2 regions of the Beduini sp. genome follow, and region 1 is predicted to be linked to the other one. Evidence: riboswitches for the same ligand, from Rfam matches in the RefSeq annotation. Region 1 holds a riboswitch; the other holds the start of a gene.
What was found. Region 1 has a riboswitch for thiamine pyrophosphate ahead of tenA (thiaminase II). Riboswitches for the same ligand answer to the same signal wherever they lie in the genome.

Region 2: linked by a shared signal. The riboswitch ahead of ACLRVU_RS09220 (energy-coupled thiamine transporter ThiT) and the one ahead of tenA (thiaminase II) in region 1 are both predicted to bind thiamine pyrophosphate.

The regions. Positions count from the first base shown of each region.
Region 1 is NZ_JBKTEM010000003.1:209,568-215,463, reverse strand. It holds gene ACLRVU_RS07340 (alpha/beta fold hydrolase) at 262-906, opposite strand; gene ACLRVU_RS07335 (TIGR04076 family protein) at 903-1,175, opposite strand; gene ACLRVU_RS07330 (hypothetical protein) at 1,365-1,529, opposite strand; gene ACLRVU_RS07325 (DNA alkylation repair protein) at 1,564-2,280, opposite strand; TPP riboswitch at 2,389-2,497, shown strand; gene tenA (thiaminase II) at 2,543-3,214, shown strand; gene thiM (hydroxyethylthiazole kinase) at 3,207-4,031, shown strand; partial or broken gene thiE (thiamine phosphate synthase) at 4,018-4,611, shown strand; gene thiD (bifunctional hydroxymethylpyrimidine kinase/phosphomethylpyrimidine kinase) at 4,660-5,454, shown strand; gene ACLRVU_RS07300 (formamidopyrimidine-DNA glycosylase) at 5,510-5,896, shown strand, end outside.
Region 2 is NZ_JBKTEM010000005.1:28,055-33,950, forward strand. It holds gene ACLRVU_RS09205 (hypothetical protein) at 1-983, opposite strand, end outside; gene ACLRVU_RS09210 (hypothetical protein) at 1,223-1,747, shown strand; gene ACLRVU_RS09215 (acetate/propionate family kinase) at 1,771-2,964, opposite strand; TPP riboswitch at 3,098-3,196, shown strand; gene ACLRVU_RS09220 (energy-coupled thiamine transporter ThiT) at 3,262-3,801, shown strand; gene ACLRVU_RS09225 (DUF402 domain-containing protein) at 4,563-5,102, shown strand; gene tsaE (tRNA (adenosine(37)-N6)-threonylcarbamoyltransferase complex ATPase subunit type 1 TsaE) at 5,158-5,610, shown strand; gene tsaB (tRNA (adenosine(37)-N6)-threonylcarbamoyltransferase complex dimerization subunit type 1 TsaB) at 5,607-5,896, shown strand, end outside.

The DNA of each region.
Region 1 (5,896 bases):
GAATCATCTCCTCTTATCTATTTAAAATATCCCTTAAGTAGATTATAACGTTTTTTTCATTTAATTCCAATTTCTATTTAAAATTAATTTTAAATAGAAATTATTATGCCCTATTAAATTATCTATTCTTTCTTGTTAGGAAATTCGCTTTGCTCGTTGTTTTACCATCACAAAAAAAGAAAGAATCGAAAGAAGCCGCCTTCTCCCAACTCTGCTTAATCTATCGTATATCGTTTTACAAGCCCTATTTGCCTCTAGGACTTAGTTTTCTTCTTTCAAAATCTCTTTTATTATTGTGGATAACTCTTCGGGATTTTCAATCATCATCATGTGACAAGCATCATGAACAAACTTCAGTTCTAACTTCATCAATGCTTCCTCTGGCAGGTTTAAATCACTTATTCTCTTAGGATAATCATGAACCCCTCGGTCTCCATAGATGGCATATACAGTCTGTGTAATATCCGATAGTTCTTTTGTATAATCAAAATCACCTTGAATACAGGCAAACAGTTCTTTACGATAAAACAGTCTCTCTTCGTTAAACATTTGCAGAACTTCTGCACCATAAAGTTCCATATGTTTAGGAGTCATTACATTTCTATAAAATTCCTCGGCTGGTTTTAAATTGGTATCTAAATAAATAATTTGTTTGCATTTCATCTTATACTTTGCCGCTAATTGCAAGGCAATGATTCCGCCCAAACTGTGACCAATGATTGCGTCATATTGATTGTTACCATAATTCGTATACACCCAACGGGTAAGATCCTCTACTTTCGCAGCTGTGAGTGTAATCTCATGAGGATACTCCACATAATCAATCTCGGTCTCTTTAAAATAAGGGTTCAGATCCTTCCAAATCTTTACAGTACAGTTTACCCCATATAAAAATAATAGTCTCATTCATTTTTTCCTCCTTCCAAGTCATCCTCTATTTCACCATGTACCCATACTCTGCCGCCATCTGGACATTTAGCATCAAACTGTTTAGATCGGGTATTGCCATAATCCAAATCTGCCCCATTTTGCAAAGCATATACGAAGGGATAAATCGTATTCCAAAATTCATGACATAAAGGCGGACATAAATCTTCGACTATATAGATATCTCCTTTCTTACAGAAGCCACCCCGACAGCAGCTTTTAGTAACCGTTAATTTAATTTTAGCCATCTTTTCTTCCTCTTATTAATACGATGTACTCAATGCGCTTTTATTTGTATCTTTGACATCGATCGTGGTGGCGATTCCTTTTCTGCGTTCTTTTTTCGCACAGCAACAAATTCAATATAGCCGGTATCGCTCGGGTAGTCTAGTGCTGCTTCAAACTCCTCTCTCAAAACAATCTTCGCAATCTTTCCTTTAATGAAACCAAAATATTTTCTGTAAGATGCCGCCGGAAATCGCTTTGGCTACTCTCTGCTGATCTTTGCATAAGACGGAAAAATCTTTTTCAAAACCTTCCGCAATGCATAATGCAATCGCCTCACGATCTTCTTCCTCTGCCTTTCTTACCAATATTTCCATGAAGTCCTCCTTGATTACGTTATTCCATTTATCTTTATTTCTTATTTTTCCCCATTTGGCTTTGAGAAGAGATCAATCGTTTTCTTCCTTCTACTTTCACAAGATTCTCTAATTCTTTTAAAGCATCTTTAGCGATCCACTTTTGTGTTAGATCTCCTTTAGCATTTAATTCATGAGCGAGCAGAATCGCTTTTTCATTATAGTCAAAATCACGCTTACCAATTTCTCTCAATGCCCAAGAGACCGCTTTTTTCACATGCTCTCTGTCATCTTGAGAGTAGCTTTTAATATAGTCTAAATAGCGATCCAAAGTATCCTCTTCGATTTGTTTTTCATGAATAGCACTGGAAGCGATCAAAGTAAATGCCGCCCGTTTCTGATAGGTTTCCTCTGCTTCTACCCATCGATCGATCAAGCTTTGATAATGAGGCAATTTAATAATCAAATTCTTGCATAAATGATCACACAGATCCCAAGACACGACATCCTTCATCAGCATTTCCACCTCTTCGAGAGAGGTTGTCTTTTGATCAAAGAGAAGCACAGCTAAAAGTTTTGCTTCATGATACCCTGTCTGCCACAATTCTTCAGCAGTATCATTCGATTTAGTAATCTTTTTAGCGAGCTTGCGAATATCTCCTGTCGATACCCCTAACCCATTTTCTTTAGGAATTCCCATTTTAACGACATTGGCTTTATATTTTTCATCTGCCATTGATTGAAGCTCTAAAATTATTTCCTGACCATTCATAAGCTTTCCTCCTCCTCTAATCCTAACATGATTATTTTTATAAGTCATTCTAATTATTTATTGACTAAAATAAATTCTTGTTGAATTAAATAAATATCCAGCTATAATAAAAGTGTGAACGGGAGCCTGTAGGCAGGCTGAGAGGAGATGACGTAACATCTCGACCGATAACCTGATTTGGATAATGCCAACGTAGGGAATCCTTATATGTACTTTTTAGGACGAGTCTACGTGGCTCGTCTTTTTTTGTTAAGGAGGAATTATGACATTTTTAGAGACATTAATCGAAGAAAACATGCCAATATGGCAGCAATATTTAGACCACCCTTTTATAAAAGGAATGGCAGAAGGAAGTTTAAGCCTTGATCTCTATCATCAATATCTGATTGAAGATACCCTATATCTCAAGGAGTTTGGCAGAGTGTATGCCTACGCCTTATATAAAGCGGATACTTTAGCACAAATGCGATACTTTTATGAAATGCTGTCCATTGTTCAAAAAAATGAAGCTTACAGCCGTATTCTGCATCTACAGGAATTAGGTGAAGATATGGACGAAGTGGAAAATCGAAATCCTGATCCTGTGAATCAAATGTATACCGCCTATATGTTAAACATTGCCAAAAGCGGACAGGTCATTGATGTCTTAGCTGCCTCTTTGCCTTGTATGGTCAGTTATCGTTTCATTGCCGATCACTATGTCCAAAGATCAAAAGATGTCTTGAAACATCATTTCTACGGACAATGGTTCAGCGATTACAGCAACGAAAACTACAGTTATTACACGAAACGCTGGTCTGACCTTTTCAATCAGTTAGCAGAGTCCATCAGTCATGAGCACCAAAATAAAATCAGAAAAATATTTAAAGAATGCTCACTCCATGAATTAAATTTCTGGAATATGGCATATCAGAAAGGAAAAGAAAATGAATAAAGAAATAAAAGAAAACGTAGAGCAGCAGCACCCTCTTATCCATTGCATCACAAACTATGTAACCGTTAATGATGTCGCAAATATGATCTTAGCCATTGATGGCTCACCGATCATGGCAGATGAAATCAAGGAAGTGACCGAAATCACTTCTATCACGAATGCCTTAGTCATTAACATTGGAACCTTAAACCAAACCAAGGTAGAATCGATGATTGCTGCCGGGAAAAAAGCAAACGAACTACATCACCCTGTCATTTTGGATCCGGTAGGAGCCGGGGCTTCAACCTATCGCAATGAAGTGACAGAACGCCTTTTAAAAGAAATCCAATTCACTGTGATCAAAGGAAATATCTCAGAAATTAAATGTATCGCTCAAAAAACGAACACGACTGCCGGGGTTGATGCCAATGATGCCGATTTGGTCAACGAAGCCAATATCGATGAAGTCCTGGCCTTCGCTAAAAAATTGAGTCAGCAGACCGGAGCAGTCATTGCGATTACCGGGCCGATCGACGTAGTCTGTGACACTGAACACTCCTATCTGATTAAGAATGGGCATCCGATCATGTCGAGGATTACCGGAACCGGATGTATGCTTGCCGGTGTGATTGCTGTTTATGTTGCCGCTAATCCCAAACAGCGACTAGAAGCAACCGCTTATGCCGTCACGATGATGGGCGTTGCTGGAGAAAGCGCGTATGATAAGATGTGTCAGCAAAAAGTCGGAACTTCAAGCTACCGTACTTATCTGATCGACGCTATGAGCATGATGAGCCATGAAACATTAAACGGAGGAATGAAAGTTGAAATTCAATAGAAACGATTTAGGACTGTATTTAGTCACCGATCAGCGCTGGTTAAACGGACGTCCTTTAGTCGAAGATATTCGTCAAGCGATTCTTGGTGGAGTGACAATGGTACAGCTCCGCGAAAAAAATTTAGATGAAGATGCTTTTATTAAAACAGCGAAAGAGGTAAAGGCCCTTTGTCAGGAATATCACATTCCTTTTATCATCAATGATAATATTCAGGTTGCTTTAGCTGTAGACGCTGACGGCGTTCATGTTGGTCAAAGTGATATGGAAGCTTCAAAAGTAAGAGCTTTAATCGGTCCCGATAAAATCTTAGGGGTATCCGCTCACGATATTCAAGAAGGATTGATTGCCAAAGCTAACGGAGCTGATTATTTAGGGATCGGTACCATGTTCGCAACGACATCAAAAGAGGATGCGACTCCGGTCAGTTTAGAAACAATGAACGCGATCATGGATGCCACACACCTCCCAGCTGTCGCTATTGGCGGCATCTCTCAGAAAAATCTTTCTGAATTTAAAGGAACAAAGATTGATGGAATTGCTGTTATCTCTGCTATCCTAGCTCAAAATGATATTCGTCAGGCCGCTCATGCACTTCGCAATGGAGTGAATCTCTATTTAAGAAGTCAAATCAAAAAAGTGCTGACGATTGCCGGTTCGGACTCCAGCGGCGGTGCCGGTATTCAAGCGGACCTTAAAACCATGAGTGCCCTACATACTTATGGAATGAGTGCCATTACCGCCCTTACGGCTCAAAACACGACCGGTGTTTATGGGATAATGGATATATCACCGGAATTCCTTAAAAATCAAATAGACTGTATTTTCAGTGATATTTATCCTGATGCCATTAAAATCGGAATGGTTAGTCAGCCTCAGTTAGTAGAATGCATTGCCGAGAGATTAAGTTATTATAAAGCAAAGAATATTGTGGTTGATCCGGTCATGGTATCAACCAGCGGGTCTCAGCTCATGCAAAATGATGCGACTGTCAAACTACTGGAATGTCTGATTCCACTGGCGGATATTGTCACGCCTAATTTGAGTGAAGCGGAAATAATGGCAGAAATGAAAATTGAAACCAAAGAGGACATGGTTAAGGCTGCAAAGAAAATTGCTCAGCATTATCATGGATATATCTTAATTAAGGGCGGTCATTTCAGCGGCAATGCGGATGATCTTGTGTATCATGATGGAATTTCCACTTGGCTGAGTGCCCCTAAATTAGATAATCCGAACACACATGGAACAGGCTGTACTTTATCCAGTGCAATTGCTTGTTATCTAGCTAAAGGAGAAAATCCAATGAGTGCGATTCGTCATGGAAAAGAATACGTTTACCAAGCTATTTCCTATGGCATGAATCTAGGTAACGGACGTGGTCCGCTTAATCACTTATGGAATACGAAAGATCCTAACTCATGATGAGTTAGGGTTTTCTTTTATATAATCTGCTATAATAAAAAAAAGGAGGGATAACATGATTGAATTACCCGAAGCACTCAGCATCGCTGCAGATTTAAGAAAAACAATTCTTCATAAGACCGTTATTCAAGTTAGCGGTAACTTTACAGGCCATAAGTTCACTTTTTACAAAGGGGATCCAAACCAATATGATGACTTACTCAAAAATCAGAGAGTAGATCAGATCGTGGATCGTCATTTCTATATTGAATTAAAAATCGGAGAATATACCCTGCTGTTTCGAGATGGCGCCAATCTGCGCTATTATCAAACGCCTCCCTACCCTAAAAAAAGTAAACTGATGTTAGTTTTCGAAGATGGAAGCTCCCTGAATATGACGACATCCATGTATGCCGAAATCGCTTTATTCAAAACAACTGACGGCTATGATAACCTTTACTAT
Region 2 (5,896 bases), on a different contig from region 1:
GTTGTCAGTTCTTCCATCAAACGATCATAAATGATTCCACTGTCTTCATTGGCATAGGGATCATTTTCAATTTCTGCGATTTTTCCGGCTTCTTTTTCAACCTTCTTCAAGAATAATGAAACAAGATCAGCTAAAGCTGTATATTCCGCTTTCTGACATGCCTTTAACAAGTTTTTAAATAGATCGGTTTTAGTAACATCATATCCGCTTTGATAAAGATCATAAAGCAGGAATGTGTTGGCTTTCTTATCATCATTCAATGAAGAATACGTAGTATACAATACTTCATAGAAATTGATATCTCTAATCTGTCCCTGCAAGGCTAAAAAATCACGCTGACCTTCTTCATAGTTGCCTAAAGCTACTTGACTGCATGCACGATAATATTTAATCCATTGTAAATTACGATAATGGAAATTATGGATCATCGCTAATGCATTGTTTGCATAAGTAATGCAGTCCTTGTAATTTTGCATATCATAATGTACCTTGACCATCTGGCGATACCATCTTTCCAATGGCGATTCGCCTTCTTGATTTCTTTCTTTGATCAGTAACGGCTGATCAGATAACAACTTTGGATCCAATAATTTTAATGTTTCAAGATATTTGTCATAATTGATTGGATTTTGTGAAGTGATGTACTTGATCATACGATTGACAGTGACTTCATATGGAGAGTACTTCTCCTGTTTGCACATTCCCAAAATATCATTGGCAAAACTGAAGAATAGAAATTCATTTTCAGAAATTTTATTTACCGGGATATTAATATGTTTATTGTATAAGGCATATCCATATTGGTTGATATATCCTTTTAAGTTTGGGCACATTGAACGGAAAGTACTGCCAACTTCAATCGCTTCATCAAGCAACCCCTCGTTTTTTAATGAGCGTACATAATCTGTCGCTTCATAGTCATTGAAAGATGTCACATCATCCTCAAATTTTTTTGCATAACCACTTAAATCTACTTTTGTCATAACTTTGCCCTCCTGTACAACATTATAACACTGTTTCTTATAAAAATAAATTTTTAAAGTCATTTTATAGCAGGAATTATTCACTAATATAGAAAGAATGTTAAGGATTGAATCGTTTTTTGAAGAATTCTTGATGATTTACTTTTGGGAAGATATGAATGAAATCAAAAAAAGAGTGAATACTGAAAGTGTAGTAAATAAGAGAAAAAATGTGAATAGTGAATTAGGAGGATAATTTTATGGGTATGAATGAAGATTTATTTGAAATCAGTAAATCCCTATCTCATATTAAAGAAACAGGTATGTATGATGTTGAAAAATATTGCTGTTCCCTGCTGCATTTAACCAATCAGTTAGAATATTTCTACTGCAATCTAGTCCCTAAAGGTTCCGGTGAAAGTGCAAGCACTTATTATCGTTTGCATGATCGACCTAAGGAACATCAAATGGCATATTTCAATATTGGGCGTGGATTCCCCAAAGAACTGATGGATGGTCATTGGTGTTATGTACTAAAAGATCTGGGATATAAAGCATTAGTCATTCCGAGTACATCTATAAAAAAAGATTCTAAACCGTGCCATCCTCAGTTTGAGATGGATATAGAAATTGAATATTATGGGAAAAGATTAAAAAGCAGAATACAGCTGAGTGATATACGTTCTATCGATATGCAGCGATTAGATTTAAGAAAACCGTTTTGTCCTGTTTTTACTGATCGAGAAGTGATTAAAGAATTTGTTGAAAACAATTTACTGAAATAAAAAAAGAGCCGAAGCTCTTTTTATTATAAGTTTAATAAACGTTTAGTATCTCTAGCAATGACTAATTCTTCATCAGTAGGGATAACAAAGACTTTGATCTTTGATTCAGGTGTACTGATTAAGGCTTCTTCACCGATTGCTTCATGGTTGATGTCTTCATTGATTTGAATTCCTAAAGCTTCTTTGATAGCTTCTAAGATATCATGACGACCGCTGAATGAGTTTTCACCGATTCCAGCTGTAAAGGCGATCGCATCACATCCACCCATTTGAACAAAGTAGCGTCCGATATAATCAGCAACACGTCTTACGAAAATCTGTCTTGCTAATTTCGCTCTTTCGTTCCCTTCCTTCATTGCCTTTTCAACATCTCTGAAGTCACTTGAAACACCAGAAACACCTAACAGACCAGATTGTTTATTTAAGATATCAATCATTTCTTCTACAGAAATATTTGTTTGTTCGCAAATATAAGAAATAATAGAAGGATCAACATCACCAGAACGAGTTCCCATCATGATACCTGCTAACGGAGTTAATCCCATTGAAGTATTAATTGATTTTCCATCTTTAACAGCACTTAAACTTCCACCAGCACCTAAGTGACAAACAATGATCTTTGAATGTTCAGGATTTCCTAATTTTTCAATAACTTTTTGTGATACATAGAAGTGGCTAGTCCCATGTGCCCCGTATTTTCTTACTTTATTTTCAGTGTAATATTTATATGGGATTGGATAGATATATGAACTTGGTTCCATTGTCTGATGGAATGCTGTATCAAATACCGCAACCGCTCCAGCAGTAGGAATGGCTTCTTTAAATGCATAATAACCGGTTAAATGAGCTGGGTTATGTAAAGGTGCCAACGCTCTGATCGCATCGATCTTATCTGCTGTATCTTGATCAAAGATAGCTGAAGAACTGAAATATTCTCCACCATGAACCACACGGTGACCAACACCTTTGATTTCGTCTAAAGAATTAACAATTTTTTTATCAATCAAAGCTCCCAGCAACAAATGCACTGCTACTTTATGATCTTTGATTGGTAATGTTTTTACGTCTTTTTCACCGTTGTATTTGATTGTAAAGATCGCATCGTCAAATCCGATTCTTTCGATAACTCCGGAAGTGATCGGAGTTTCGTCATCCATTTCAAACAAACGGAATTTTAATGATGAACTTCCTGCATTAACAGAAATAATTTTTGCCATAAATACACCCCTTTTTTTAAAATCAATTCTATTATATGCCTATTTATAAGAAAAGACCATACTAAAATGTGTTAATTATTTAACAAGCTTCCTATAAAAAATACTTGCTATTTAGGGGGAATGGTTCTATCATAATATCTGCCAGGGGTGCATCTGCTGAGAGAACCAATGTTCAACCCTTTGAATCTGATACTGGATAATACCAGCGTAGAGAGAGCTAAATAGGAACTATTGGCTTTCCGCTTTGGAAAGCTTTTTTATTTGGCGGTGGCATTATATAAAGATAGGAGAGAAAGTATGAAAAACAAAAAAGTATTATGGATGAGCTATATCGCAATGTTCATCGCCTTAGAAGTCGCAATGGAATTTGTCAATCGGGCAATGCCCGGCATGCCGTTTGGCGGCAATATTTCATTTTCATTGATCGCCATCTTTTTGGCGTCTTACCTTTTAGGTGTTAAAGGCGGCATCATTGTAGGGGTAGGGTCTTCCATCATTTTATTTGCAGTGGGGATCGCTACTTTTTGGGGATGGTGGTCTGTTGCATTAGACTATTTAATTCCATTTGGAGTATGTGGCTTAGCGGCACTGATTAAAAATATCCGTTTAAAAAACGGCTGGGAGGTTCCTATTGGAATAGGTTTTGCGATGATTTTGAAGTTTTTATCTCATTATTTTTCCGGAGTCTTCCTTTTTTATCAGAATACGCCAGCAGGAATGAGTAAATATTGGTATTCCTTTATCTACAATTTACCTTATAATTTGGCAACTTTAGTAGTTTGTTTCGTTCTTGTGATGGTTTTATTACCAAAATTAAAGAAGGTTGTCAAGCTGTAGTGTGTATACACACACATGACTATCATTCATAGTGAGATTTGCTATAATGGTTGAGTAATGGAAATAAGTAATGAAATTTAGGGGATTTACGCAATAAACAGTGGATCAAACGGAGTTTAAATGTGAAATTCAAAGTGAGTTTCCCTAAATTAGTTGAAAAAGCAACTTTTTTATAAAGCTGCTTTTTTTGTGTATCAACAAAATTATTTAGACATAATCCGACAAGATATTTAAATAAAAACTCAAATATGCAAGAAATGTGTAGACACACTTACCTATTTATCGAAACTTAAAGTTCTGTTAGAATGGTAACGTGGAGGTGAGAGGGACAAACCAAGTAATAAAGTCTTTTTTTAGTTGGGAATCAAGGGGAGGAAAACTAAAAAAAGCGCAAAGGCAGAAAACGGGATAAGAGTAAATAACCTAAGGAATACTAAAAACGTAGTAAATTTATCAAAAATCTTTGAATTGTTACGTTGTTTCGACAGTTTTTTCATTTTGCCTTTGTTAAAATAAGCGTGTATTCGAGTTATTACACGAATTTAAAACAAAAAATGGAAGAAGATATGCAGAAAATAAAGAATATAAAAAGAAAAGGAAAGTTCCGACTATCGGCAAATGGTGGAATAACACCTTGATGAAACTGTATATCCGGAACCATTTTTTTGTTTTTTAAAGACCATCTTCGATAAATAAAATTGAGACTATCTATTTATCTGTAAATTGTGTATAATATTTACGTTATAGAAAGAAGGCAGGTCATGAATAAACCTAAGTTAGGCGATGAAGTCCTTATCCATAGTTATAAACATGATGGGAAGATTCATCGCAGTTGGTCTAAAGGTTTAGTTCTTGATGCAAATGAGGATCATACGATTGTAATCAATGTTAAGACATTGGTGACAGAAGCGGATGGTAGAGTCTGGTGTACGAGGGAACCGGCAATCTGTTATTTTCCTAACCATGAATGGTATAATGTAATTTGTATGATAAGGAATAATGGAGTATATTTCTATTGTAACTTAGCTAGTCCCAGTCTTTGGGATGGAGAGGCAATAAAATATATCGACTATGATCTGGATTTAAAAGTTTTTCCTGATTGTAAATACAAAGTGCTTGATGAAGAGGAGTACCGTCAGCATCAGCGCAAAATGCATTATCCTGATGAATTAGATATTATTTTGAGGTCACAGTTAGAAGAGCTGATCGAGATGGCAAAAACATCCATTGGGCCTTTCAAGCATGGATTTAGTGAACATTGGTATCATGTGTATCAGGAATTTAAACGGAAGGAAAAGTAGTGGTATTCTACTTTTTTTCTTTTATAAAACTTGTTAAAATGAGGTGGGTGATAATATGTATAAAGTAACGGTAAACAGTGTAGAAGAAACAAACGGTATTGCAATAAAACTAGGACGGGCAATCAAGAAGCATACAGTCATTCTATTAACAGGAGATTTAGGAGCTGGGAAAACGACGTTTACAAAAGGTATTGCCAAAGGCTTAGGAGTAAAAGAAATTGTCAATTCTCCTACTTTTACGATATTAAAAGAGTATCATAGCGGACGCCTCCCATTGTATCATTTTGATGCTTATCGCTTAGAAGACGGCTATGAAGATTTGGGATTTGGAGAATATATCGACAGTGAGGCACTCAGTGTTATTGAATGGCCGATGTATATGCAGGAAGATATACCGGAAGAATATTTGGAGATCAATCTTCAATATGTAGACGAACAAACACGAACTATTGAATTTGTCCCACATGGATTTACTTATGAAGCATTATGCAAGGAGGTATTGGCATGAGAACAATTGTAATGGATACATCAAATCATTATTTAGCGATCGCATTATATGAAGATGGACTGCTAAGAGCCAGCCGTCAGCTGGAAGCATTGAAACAGCAGTCAGAACTTGCCATTCCGGTATTAAAAGATTTGATGGACGGACAGCACTGGCAAATGAAAGACATTGATGAAATGGTCGTTTCTTTAGGACCGGGATCATATACCGGAGTTCGCATTGCGATGACGATTGCTAAAACATTAAGCAGTGTGATGCCGATTCGTTTAAAGGCTATTTCATCTTTAGC